Regions from separate parts of the Pandoraea commovens genome, predicted to be linked through region 2. Evidence: predicted binding sites of a transcription regulator. Region 2 holds the regulator's gene; each other region holds the start of a gene.

What was found. The regulator FNR, encoded in region 2, switches genes on or off when oxygen is low (the NO sensors DNR and NnrR bind a similar motif). The targets are predictions, from matches to a motif close to TTGATNNNNATCAA.
Region 1: a site for FNR is predicted at 2,162-2,175, ahead of NTU39_RS13545 (universal stress protein). Genes of this name have one in related genera too.
Region 3: a site for FNR is predicted at 1,957-1,970, ahead of NTU39_RS13695 (MBL fold metallo-hydrolase RNA specificity domain-containing protein). Genes of this name have one in related genera too.

The regions. Positions count from the first base shown of each region.
Region 1 is NZ_CP102780.1:2,945,820-2,949,853, reverse strand. It holds gene NTU39_RS13555 (carboxypeptidase-like regulatory domain-containing protein) at 1-229, opposite strand, end outside; gene NTU39_RS13550 (BON domain-containing protein) at 277-933, opposite strand; gene NTU39_RS13545 (universal stress protein) at 1,073-2,023, opposite strand; gene NTU39_RS13540 (hypothetical protein) at 2,361-2,798, shown strand; gene NTU39_RS13535 (sulfurtransferase) at 2,810-3,703, opposite strand; gene NTU39_RS13530 (hypothetical protein) at 3,840-4,034, opposite strand, start outside.
Region 2 is NZ_CP102780.1:2,489,528-2,493,561, forward strand. It holds gene NTU39_RS11615 (LysR family transcriptional regulator) at 1-330, shown strand, start outside; gene NTU39_RS11620 (YybH family protein) at 359-781, opposite strand; gene fnr (fumarate/nitrate reduction transcriptional regulator Fnr) at 1,070-1,816, opposite strand; gene scpB (SMC-Scp complex subunit ScpB) at 2,155-3,306, shown strand; gene NTU39_RS11635 (pseudouridine synthase) at 3,460-4,034, shown strand, end outside.
Region 3 is NZ_CP102780.1:2,972,964-2,976,997, forward strand. It holds gene NTU39_RS13680 (response regulator) at 94-738, opposite strand; gene NTU39_RS13685 (universal stress protein) at 852-1,319, opposite strand; gene NTU39_RS13690 (universal stress protein) at 1,324-1,827, opposite strand; gene NTU39_RS13695 (MBL fold metallo-hydrolase RNA specificity domain-containing protein) at 2,068-3,483, shown strand; gene NTU39_RS13700 (DUF1488 family protein) at 3,473-3,766, shown strand; gene NTU39_RS13705 (cysteine hydrolase family protein) at 4,020-4,034, shown strand, end outside.

The DNA of each region.
Region 1 (4,034 bases), 460 kb from region 2:
CCACATCCGACAGATAGCTGCCGGAGGTCGTTGCGAACGTCATCCGTAGGTTGTACCCGGCGGCCGCCTCGCGGAATTGTCTGACTTCGTCCTCACCGATACCGCCGGTGATATAGGTGACATCCGACGATTTCTCTTGTGTCGCGATGGGGGCCGATACGGCATTGTCTGCCATCCATAAGCCCGGAAGCCAGGACAGCAAAAACATGAGGGCAACAAATCTGATCATCGCAATTCTCCTTGGAAGCGTGACGATGCAACCGGCTGAAGCCGCGCCTATGGGCGGCCAACGGACAATTTGTCGATCACGTGTCGCACGCCGGGGGCGGACCATGCAGCGTTACACGCCATCGTCTTCTCGTCCAAAGAGCTGACATTCCCGCACAAGGTGACGGTGCCGTCGGCGACCTGAACGGAGATGTGTCGTGCATCTTCTTCGGCGTGCCGCCTGAGCGCCGATTCGATTTTGCTTGTGATGTCGGTCGGTGCCGTACGGCGCTTGATGCGGATATCGTTGAAGACAGTGTTGACACCGCGAAGGTGCGCGACGACCTTTTCCGCCGCCAGCATCTGATAGCCCCAGTCGACTTCCCCTGTGAGCGTGACGCACCCTTTTTCGACCGTGACCTGTACGGCACGCTCGGACAGGCCTGCGCTCCAAAGCAATACGGTGCGCGCGGCGCTCGCGATGTCCGCGTCGGTGCGTCGGTGTTCGTTGGGTACCGCTACCACCAATTCGACGACCACGGCCCGCACGCCTTCGACACGCTGCGTCGCCCGCTTTGTCGCGAGTTTTTCTGCGTAGCTTCGCAGATGGCCCGACAGCGTGACGATACCGTCGTGGACTTCTACACCGATGTCCGCTGCGTTGATGGCAGGATCCCATTCCAGTTCCTGCTCCACGTCCTTCTTCAATTGAAGATCGCCTTTCATCCCAACCTCCTGGTTTTGACCGGAGGTGGCGCGACCCACATCGGTGACACCACCTCCCCACGATTCAAGCTAATCCATCGGGGCTCGGCGGGATTGACGCTCGTCAATGATCGTGTCGTAGGGAGCGATGTCGGAGGCGTCACACGTGTGGCGCACGTACGAGCAGAACAGGTGTCCGGGCAATCTGCGCAACGCGTCCGGCGACTGTGCCAAGCATCCAGCGGACGATGCCGCGTCGCCCATGCGTACCCATCACGATCAGGTCGGCATGCCAGCGCTCTGCCTCCCGGACGATCGCGTGCGCAACGTCGTCCCGTGTGCGGTCTGTTCTGATGAGAGCGGTGCCAGGTCTGGCTACCGTTCCTGCGAGCCTCGACTTCGCCGCCTCAAGCGCGCGAGTCCCTTCTTCCACGAATGCGTTTTCGAGAATATCGATAGGAGCAAGATCGCTCAGGCGCACCGCACAATCCACCACATAGATTGCGCGGGCATGTGTGGTGCTCGTGGCAAACCGCAGGCCAAAGCGCATTGCCTGCGCAGCCTGATCGCTGCCGTCCACGGCGAAAAGCAAGCGATTGAGCGAATGGCCAGCCTTATCCGAACAGTTTTCGGGGACGACGAGGACTGGGCACTCGGCAAGTCGCGCCAGCGGTTCCGAAACGGCGCCCTCGATCCAGCGCACCAAACCATGGTGCTGGCGCGCACCAAGCACGATCAGTTCCGCGTGCCACGCTCGCGCGTCCTCGACCAGTGCATGCGCGACATCGCCACCGTGCTGAGACAGGTCGATGGTCTGCGTTTCGACATGCACGTCGCGTTGAGCAAAAACGCCGCTGGCGGCGACAACCGCTTCGTGCGCCTTCTCCGACAGTTCTGCGCGCGCAGCATTCAGCGCGTCGCCCACGAGCGATCCTGCAGGCACATGTGTGAGTGGGTTCTCCGCGACACTCACGAGACGAACCGCGCCCGAGGTCGCGATAACCCGTCTCGCAACGGCAACGGCATGTTCCGACGCGCCATACGGGTCGATGGCGACGTACACGCGGGCGGGCAAGTGCAGGGGTGATTTCGGGGAAGTCGGTCCATTCATTGTTCACCGCCGTTACGAAGTAGGTTGTGCCAGGGCGAACGATCAAGGCTGAAAGCGGCGCATGAAGCGCGCTCACGAACGTCACCGTCCCGCGATCCGGCCACTGACTTCAGCATGGACGAAACGAGTCCTCGCAGGTTGATTGAGGTCAACCGTCGAGCATGCCGCAACGGACGACGCACCAGCGACGAGCATGCGGTACGACGACGCCGACTCGCCTTGTTGATATGCCTCAATCCACGCGCCGTCCCGGGAACTAGCGTTAAGACGGACTCCCGGGAAGGGGCGTGCAACGGCATCGCCAGTCCGGGCCTGTAACGTTGAGGAGATAAACACCATGCGAAGCGAGATGAGGCACGGGCGCATTTGCGTTTTAATTTCTGCAGTATTTGCCATGCTGGCAGGGGCCGTAGGCGCACAACCGACGGACGGAAACTGGGGGTGTGCGCAGGGATACGGTCCCGGCATGATGCGCGACGGGTATGCCGGCCGAATGATGGGACAGGGCATGATGGATGGGCCTGGAGGATGCGGTCCGTGTGCCGATCCGGACCGCATCCCGCAGCGCGAGAAGCTCAATCTGAGCGTCGATCAGGTGCGCAGCAATATGGAACAGTGGCTCAAACGATCGGGCAACCCGCGTCTGAAGGTTGGCAAGGTGGCTGAACGGGACGCCGATACGGTTACTGTCGAGGTCGTAACGGCCGAAAAGAATGTGCTCGTGCAACGCTACGACGTGAACCGGCACTCCGGCTGCATCCGACCGGCACGGTGAGGCGCGCGGCGTCACCCCCGGATGGGAGGTGACGCCGCCGACACCTTGTACGGGAGGCCTTCCTCGATGGGGAGTGCAGGATCCCGCGACCACTCGTTCCACGAGCCAAAGTACAGACGAACGTCCTTCAGTCCCGCCTCCTCGAGCGCGACGAAGGTATTCGACGCCCTCGCACCTTTGAAGCAAAAGACAATCACTGGGGTCTCCCGGGAGATGCCCACCGTTGCGCACTCCGCCAGAATCTCGCTCGGGCTCTTGAACATTTTTCCCGTCGGAGTCGGCTTCATCATTCGATACCATTCGATCCAAACGGAGCCTGGAATACGCCCCTTGCGCGGGCAAAAATCGCGTCCGTAAGGCGACGAACTCTCCGCGATCCATTCGTCCACGTCGCGTACGTCGAGCTTGACGATGTGCCGGTCGGCAACCGCCGTCTTCATCGCTGCGAGGTCGACGAGAATGTCGCGGGCGCGTGTCGTGACCGGAAAGACCACAGGCTTCGGGTGCGGAACGTCCGTCGCGCTGGGTAAACCCGCCGCGCGCCAGGCGGAAAATCCACCGTGGAGGACCTTGATCTTGTCTCGCGGATAACCGAGATACCGAAGCAGCACGTAACCCCGGCAAGATTGTCCGAACCCCGTCTCCATGGATTGCTCATAAATGACGGCCGTCTCCTTGCCCGACAAGCCCGCGTTGCCGAAAGCGGTCGCAAAGGTCTCGCGCAGTGCGCTCAGGCCTTCCGGCGTCGAAGTCGCCAGATAGGTGAATATCTCGTGGATATTGACGGCGCCCGGAATGTGGGCTTCGGCGTAATTGGCGGCATCGCGGGTGTCGATGACGACGGTGGGCGCCGTTGTCCGCATGGCGGCCAGCGCCATCGGCGAAATAAGAACGCGATCGTTCATGGCATGCTCCTGCACAGTCAAACGCCGGGGTCACTGCCATCGGCCGCTGTTCGCTTCTGGCGTACCGGCGTCACGTATCTATTTCCCCGTGAAAAGCGACAAGCGTGTCTGGAACGGCCCGACACAATCTCCCGCTTCAGCAGGATTTTGATGCTCGTTCCTTTTTCTGCTTCTTTCGCGACATGTCGGAAATGAGCCACCGCGCGACGGCCTCGGGGCCGTTGATATCGCAGGAGGCAAGACGGCAATCATCGCCAAGGTACGCAATCACCGATCCATTGACGACGCGATAGTGCCCCACGTACTGGCGACCGTTGATTTCGACTTCCAC
Region 2 (4,034 bases):
GACTGGCGGTTTGTGACGCCGGGCGGCCCGATGAGCGTGCGCGTGTCCGGGCGACTGGTGTCGGATAACGGCGAGGTGCTGCGCGACGCTGTGCTGGCGGGGTTGGGTATTGCGCTGAAGTCGACGTGGGACGTTGCGGCCCACTTGCAGCGCGGAGAGCTGGTGCCGGTGTTGCCTGCGTATCCGCTTGCGGAGGAGGTCGCGATCTGGGCCGTCTATCCGAGCCGGGTGTTCGTGCCGCCCAAGACACAGGCGATGATCGAGTTCCTGCAGGCGCGCTTCAGCCCGGTGCCGTACTGGGAGGCGCAGTGGCCGACGGCGGTGGATTAAGGTCCGACGAAGGCTGATTCAGGCCCACTCAATGGAGCCGATGCGTCCTCGGCATCTGCGACCCGGTGTCCTCGTGGCCGATGGCAGGGCTGGCATGATGCAGTACCAGACGCCAACCGTCAGCTTCTTTCAAATAGACGTTCGTGGCGAGCACGAACGCGAAGCGCGCTTCCGGCTGACTCTCGACCTGAATCTGCTCAAGAACGTTGCGAACGGCGCACAACGGGTTGTGCGCCACTTGAAGTTGATTCGCTATCACCTGTAAGCCGCCTTTGGCGAGGACCTCCTGCCAGCTTGCTCTGACCGCCGCCGGGCCGACGTGCCGTGGTCCCGCAGGGTGAATGCACACGACTTCCTCGTCTTCCGACCAGACATCCATCAGCAAGTCCGTATCGCCGGCGCGCAGCGCTTCGTAGAACGCGTGTTCGGCGTCTTCCGGACTGAGAAATATGGCAGCGGGCATAACGGCGTCCTCCATCGGAGACAAGCGCGTGTCGTATGCGTGGTCGCCCTCGACCGACAGGCGGGGCAGCGAACGCGCCGATTATGGAGCGTTTGCCGGGGCTTGTCGAACGTCGTTCCTTTTGATCTGGCGCAAGGCGCCGGGAGGGCCGCGCCGGTAGCTTATCGGTAATGGAGTAGTCGCGAATTGGCGACAAATCGGCAACGCGAGAAAGTCGCGGCGCTCAGTTCTGTGGGGATGTATGAGCGGGGGCGCTCCGCACCCCCGACAGCCGGATCAGCAGTGATGCACGCCGGCGAGTTCGCGCAGGGCGACGCCGTCGATGATCTTGACGTGGCGTTGACGGATTTCGATCATCCCGTTCTGCGCGAAACGCGAGAACAGGCGGCTGACCGTCTCCAGTTTGAGACCCAGGAAGCTGCCGATTTCCTCACGGCTCATGCGCAGCACGAACTCGTTGGCAGCGTAACCCCGGGCGGACAGGCGCTCGGAGAGATTCAGTAGGAAGACCGCCAGGCGCTCCTCGGCGCGCATCGTCCCCAGGGCGAGCAGTTGCTGGTGCTCGTTGCGGATTTCCTGGCTCATCAGACGATGCAACTGGCGTTGCAGCGACGGCACCTGGCGCGAAAGCGTCTCAAGCTCGCCGAAGCGGGCGATGCACAGTTCGCTGTCTTCGAGCGCCACGGCAGTGGTTGGGTGATGGTTGTCGGCCACGGCGTCGAGGCCGATCAGTTCGCCCTGAAGGTGGAAGCCGACGACCTGTTCGCGGCCGTCGGGGGCCGTGACGCAGCTTTTGAGCGACCCGAAGCGAATGCCGTAGACGGCGGTGAGATCATCGTTGGCGTGATAGAGCACTTCGCCCTTTTTGAGGCGGCGGCGCTCGCTCACGAGTGCGTCCAGTCGTTCCAGCTCCGGCTCAGGGATGCCGACGGGCAGGCAGAACTGCCCTAGCGAGCATGTGGAACAACGAGGCTGGGCAACCGGAATGGGGTTGCCGGGAATGCGACCGATGTCGGTGGTCATGGAGGCCCCTGAAGTTATTCCGAGAGTTTACCATGAGGCGTCGACCCGTCGTTTCGACAGTCGGGACGCTAAGGTTTGTGACGGCGCTTTACGGGCGTGGATGTTTCAGTAATAATTGCGCACATACCGGACGTCCGTCTTGCCGCACTATCGGCCTGGGCGTTTTCCCGGCAGGTCGTTTCGAAGCATTCTGGTCGCGCCGCCGTCACTACGACCGAACACAATAGGGCGCGCGCTTATGCGAAACGGTAGTCTTCCATCGACGACCGTTTTCTGGTTCCAAGCATCCATTTATTCCTGATACCGGGTTGCCAAGCCCCCGGTCTGCTTAGTCGCACATGAATACCCAAGAGGCGAAACTCGTCCTCGAGACCGCGTTGATTTGCGCGCAGGAGCCGCTCAAGGTCGGCGATCTGCGTAAGCTCTTCAATGACGCCGTGTCTGGTGACACGGTGCGCGCGCTACTCGAGGAAATCCGCGTGCAATGGGATGGCCGAGGTGTGGAATTGGTGGCGTTGGCCACCGGCTGGCGTTTCCAGAGCCGTCCACGCATGCGTGAATACCTTGACCGCCTCAATCCAGAGAAGCCGCCGAAGTACTCGCGCGCTGTGATGGAGACGCTGGCGATCATTGCTTACCGTCAACCGGTCACGCGTGGCGATATCGAAGAGATTCGCGGTGTGACGGTCAACACGCAGATCATCAAGCAGCTCGAGGATCGTGGCTGGATCGAAGTGATCGGTCATCGCGACGTGCCGGGACGCCCCGGTCTGTATGCGACGACCAAGGACTTCCTGGACGACCTCGGCCTGCGCGCGCTCGATGCGTTGCCGCCGTTGGAAGACCCGGCCGCGCAGGCGCAGATCGATCTGCTGGCGCAGCAGAACATCGAATTCGGCGAGCGTGCCGAGGGCGAAGAGGGCGAAGCAGAAGCTACGGACGACGCGCCGGTGGCCGATGCCGAGGCACTGGCCCGTCTGGCGCAAACGCGTGCCGACGATTTGCCGCTCGCCCAGGGGCTGCCGGAAGGCCAGCGCCCGCCACCGGTCGGTGACGACGCGCTGTCGGAAGACGCGCTGCTCGACGCCGTGCTGGCCGAAGGCGAAGTGCAGGCATCGACCGATGTTGTGGCGCTCGACGCCGATGCATCGGCAGAGAATCCGCCCGACGTGGCGGAACTCGCGGACACGGCGCACGTCAGTGAGCAGGACGATGCCGATGCGCAACACGAGGAATTTTCCGAAGTATCGGAATCTGCGGTTCCTGTCGGCGACGATTCGCCGCAAGATGTGCAGAACGTCGATATAGAAGAAGGCGCGCAAGAAAGTGCGACGCAGGCGGCAGATCCCGCAGCGTCGTTGGCGCAAGAGGTTTCCCCGCACGCTGTCGACCCGGCAGCGAACGAAGCCGCCGCCGGGCAGCCTACGCCCGGTGCGATGGATGGCGACGAGAACGACGGGGACGACAAGAATCTCGTCACCGGTACCTGAGGCGGCGGCGCTCTGCGCCGCGCACGCCTTCGGGGCCGTTAGCGATAAGAACGAAGTCGCGGCAGGCTTTTGCCGCGCATTCATGGTGCGAACACGGATCAGGGCAGCGACCTAAGCCTGCCCACGACGATCCCGTTTTCCAATGAGGTTGTGTTGAAACAAAACGAAGAATCCCAGGACCTGCACGCCCGCGATGCCGGTGCCGAAGCACGTTCGCCGGAAGGCGAGGGTGGCGATGAAAAGGCGTCGCGCCGCGGTTTGCGCCGTGGCCCGCGCAGTCTGATCGCGCGCCGCCGTGCGGCTCAGCAAGCCAAGCGTGAAGGCGACGACACCGGCGAGTTCGCCGGCTCGGACGCCGCGTCAGGCCAACCTTCTCCCGAGGCTCAGCAAGGCCCGGCGTCCGGTGCCGAAGGTGCGCCGTCCGCCGCGCAGACGCGAGGCCGTGCCAACACGCGAAAGCCGCGTGGCGGCAAGCGTGACGACGCCCAGCAGGCTGCGCAACCGGCACAGGCCGGCGGTGCTGCGCCGGGTGGCCGTCAGCAGCGCGGCGCTCCGGGTGCCCAAAATGCGCAGGGTGATCGAGGCGGCCAGGGCGCCGCGAGCAAGACGCAGGGTCGTGGCCGCAAGGGCCCGGCGGGCGGGGCTCGCAGCGGTGCCGGTGGCAAGGGTGGCGCAGGGAATGCAGGCGACAGCGATCTGTTCGCCTTCGTGACGTCGGGCGGTTTCGA
Region 3 (4,034 bases), 480 kb from region 2:
TCGGAGACGAAGCGGGGAAAAAAAATAAGCGACGGGCGCGATCTGATGTCAGCCGGTATGACAGCCTGTAGGCAACGGACTACAAGACGCGCCTCAGAGCTTATCGCGCAGCAGATCGTGGCGGATCGCGTAATGCGCCAGGTCGGTTTGGTTCTTGAGTTGAAGCTTCTGCAGTACGCGTGCCTTGTACGTGCTGACCGTTTTGGCGCTCACGCAAAGGCGACTAGCGATGTCACCCAATGTCAGACCACGGGCAAGCATCAGAAAAACATCGAACTCACGGTCGGACAGTTGACGAAAACTTGGGCCTTCGATGGCGGCAGATGAGAGATCCCGGGCGATTCGCTCCGCCATCGAGGGACTCAGGTAAACCCCACCGTCATTGACCTTGCGTACGGCGCTCACCAGTTCGTTCGGCGCACTCTCTTTCGTCAGATAGCCTGCCGCCCCGGCCTTGAGCGCTCTCACGGCGTACTGCTCTTCGCCGTGCATCGTGAGGACAAGAATGGTCAGGTGGGGAAACGACGCCTTGATCTGCGCGATGAGGTCGACGCCGCTACGCCCGGGCATCGACAGATCGAGCAACAAGACATCGCACGGCGTATCCGCGAGCAGCGCCAGCGCTTGCGCGCCGTTCGAGGCTTCCCCAACGATTTCGATATCGCCGGTGCCTGCCAGAATGCGTTGCAATCCGGCACGTACCAACGTGTGGTCGTCTGTCACGATGATGCGAATCATGCGTCCGCCTTTGGATCGTGTACGTCGTTTCGGGATGTCCATGCCCGGACATCCATGAAATCGATTCTACACGCGCGACTCCCGGGCGGCGCAAGTCTTCGCGCACTGGCGGATTACAACACTTCGGCGAATCCCTCGGTTCCTGGCGGCGGGATAAGAATGACGGGCCGCTGCGCCTGCCGGGCGCAGTTTTCCGCCACGCTGCCCAGCGTCAGACGTCGCACGCCGCGCCGACCGTGGGTCCCGATCACGATCAGGTCGGCCTGACATTCTTGCGCTGCGGCGTTGATCTGAAACGCGACATCGCCGCCGAGCGGCAGGAGTTCACGGATCTCCACGTCGCCCGCGACCTTCTCGTCCTTCAGGCGCTTCGTGGCTTGCTCCCGGATGCTGTTCCCCTGAATTCGCAAAGCTTCGATGAAGGGAAACGGATCCGCGTCGCTGATGTAGGCCACGGGAATATCGACGACAAACAACACATGCAATTTCGCCTTACGCGCTTTGGCAAGCGACAGCGCATAGTCGAAGGCGGTGTCCGCCGTGGGGCTGCCATCGATGGCAACCAGGATTCGTTCATACATGGTGTCAGTTCTCCGCGACAGCAGTCGGTACGCTGGCCGCCCCCGTAGGCAGCGTCGTAGATTCTTTGACCAGCATGACGGGGCGATGCGAGTGCCGCAAGACTTGCTCAGCCACACTGCCGAGCAGCATGCGGCGAACGCCCTTGCGTCCATGCGTGCCAAGGACCAGAAGGTCGGTTTGCCAACGCCGGGCTTCACGAATAATGGCGCCAGCGATGGTGCCGCCCCACGTCCGTAGGTCGATGGAGCGGGTATCCGTTTGAATACCTTCTTCATGCAGCCGCTTGTAAGCGGTGCTCAATATCTCCTGGCTCTCCGCAATCAAAGACTCTCTTACGGCTTCGAGGTCGATGTACGAAGAAAACGCAGATTGATAGTGGGCGAACGGATCGTCGATGACGTTGACGACTCGGACGACGTCGTCCGGCATGGCGAATCGGATCGTTTCGCGCAAGGCGTGCCATGAGGTTTCGCTGCCGTCGATGGCGAGCAGGATTCGATGAGACATTGTGTCGTCCTCGCTGAGTTTGACGCGTTCGGACTGTGCCGCAGATGTCGATCTACGCGGCGACGGTCAATGTTGCGATTAGACGGTAGCCCAACGTCGCCTGAGCGTGCGCTGGCATGAGCCACCTCCTTGACGCACATCAACGTGGCAGGTTCTGAAATCGTGTCTCCAGGTACCGGACGACTATGCTGTGATTGCCCGGCGACATTCCGTTGCCGAGTCGACGCGAGAGGTGCCTTCATGGAATTGAGTTTCCTCGGTGCTGCGGGCACGGTAACCGGATCGAAGACGCTACTTCGCGTCGCGGACAGGAATGTGCTGGTGGATTGCGGCCTGTTTCAGGGTGTCAAGAATCTACGCAACCGCAATTGGGCGCCCCCGCCGTTCAATGTCCGGGGTCTGGATGCGGTTGTGCTGACACACGCCCATATCGACCACAGTGGCTATCTTCCGGTGCTCGTTCGCCAAGGGTATGCCGGGCCGATCTATTGCACGTCCGCGACACGAGATTTATGCGAGATTCTGTTGCTCGATAGTGCGCATCTTGAAGAGGAGGAAGCCGACTTCCTGAACCGTCACGGCAAGTCGAAACACCACCCTGCACTGCCGCTTTTCACGACGGGCGATGCCCGGCGAGCCATTGAGCGATTGACGCCGCGAGCGTTCGACACCCCGTTTGAGGTCTGCCCGGAAGTTCAAGTGACCTTTTGGCATGCGGGGCACATCCTTGGGGCCGCGATGGCTCAGGTGGATGCCAACGGGAGGAGGATTCTCTTCTCGGGCGATCTTGGTCGCACCGACGATCCGATCATGCCCGCACCGGCCAATCCCGAAACGCCGGATTTCCTCGTCCTTGAGTCCACATACGGGGATCGTCTGCATGACCGCACCGATCCCGGGGCTCAGTTGGCGGAGATACTGCATCGGACGTTTGCACGCGGAGGGAGTGTCATCGTCCCCGCGTTTGCCGTTGGACGGGTGCAAAGCCTGCTTTACTGGATTGCCCGGCTGAAATCGGCCGGAGAGATGCCCGATGTGCCCGTCTATCTGGACAGCCCAATGGCGATCAATGTGACGAAAACCTACTCTTCACATCTTGCCGACCAGCGCTTGAGTGCGTCGGAGTGCGCGCAAATGTGCGGCGCAGCCACGTTCGTCACCAGCGTCGATCAGTCCAAATGGCTGGACACGCGCGCGATGCCTTCCGTCATCATCGCGGGAAGCGGCATGGCCACGGGCGGACGTGTCCTGCACCATCTCAAGGTGATGAGCGGCAATTGGCGAAACACGGTGCTCTTCACCGGGTTTCAGGCGCCGGGTACGCGCGGCTCGACCATGGTGAACGGCGGCAGCGAAGTCAAAATATTTGGTGATTACGTTCACGTCAATGCGGAAGTCGTTCAACTCGACACGCTATCTGCTCACGCAGACTACGTCGAAACTTTGAACTGGCTTTCGAAGTTTCGCAAACCGGTGGGCGGCATCTTCCTGAATCATGGCGAGCCTGCCGCAGCCGACAGCTTGCGCAGGCGTATTGCCGATCGCTTTGGATGGCCCTGTCAGGTGGTAGAGCCGATGCAAAGCGTTTGCCTGGATGACAGCACCGTCGCTCCGACTGGCGATTCCTATTTCGATGGCGAACACCGTGAAGATTGAATTCCCGCACGTCGCGCCCGCGTATAACGCAGACGACATGACGATCGAATTTGCTGCGGACTGTGAGCGTAAGCGAATTGTGTGTGCGATCTCAGCGGAAGCACTGGAAGATCATTTCGACGCAAAGTCGTGCCATGTCGATGATCTGATGGTTGCCTTCAAAGCGCACAGAGCTTCCATCGAAAAGACCGCTGAACGCTATCTGCTGTTGTGTCACGGCGCCCCGGTTCTGCTGCGTAGTGGGCACTTTCGATGGAAGTCAGGTCGCAGGCCCGGTGAATAGAAGCCGGAGCGTCTGTGTGAGGATATCGCGCGCAATACCTTCGCCCCAACGAGTTTGGGTGCGTCGGAAATCCGCGTCCGACCGGGTTGTACATTCAGTCTCAGGGCGCATCACAAGTCGCCATGAGCGCCCGATTCCCCAAATCCATTTGTGCAGCGGATGCACATATGATGTGTGCGGCGACATCTGGTCGGTATGGGCGCACGTCCCTAGACTGGGCGCTCCTTTGAACCGACAACCCAGGAGCCTCATCATGACGCATTTGCTA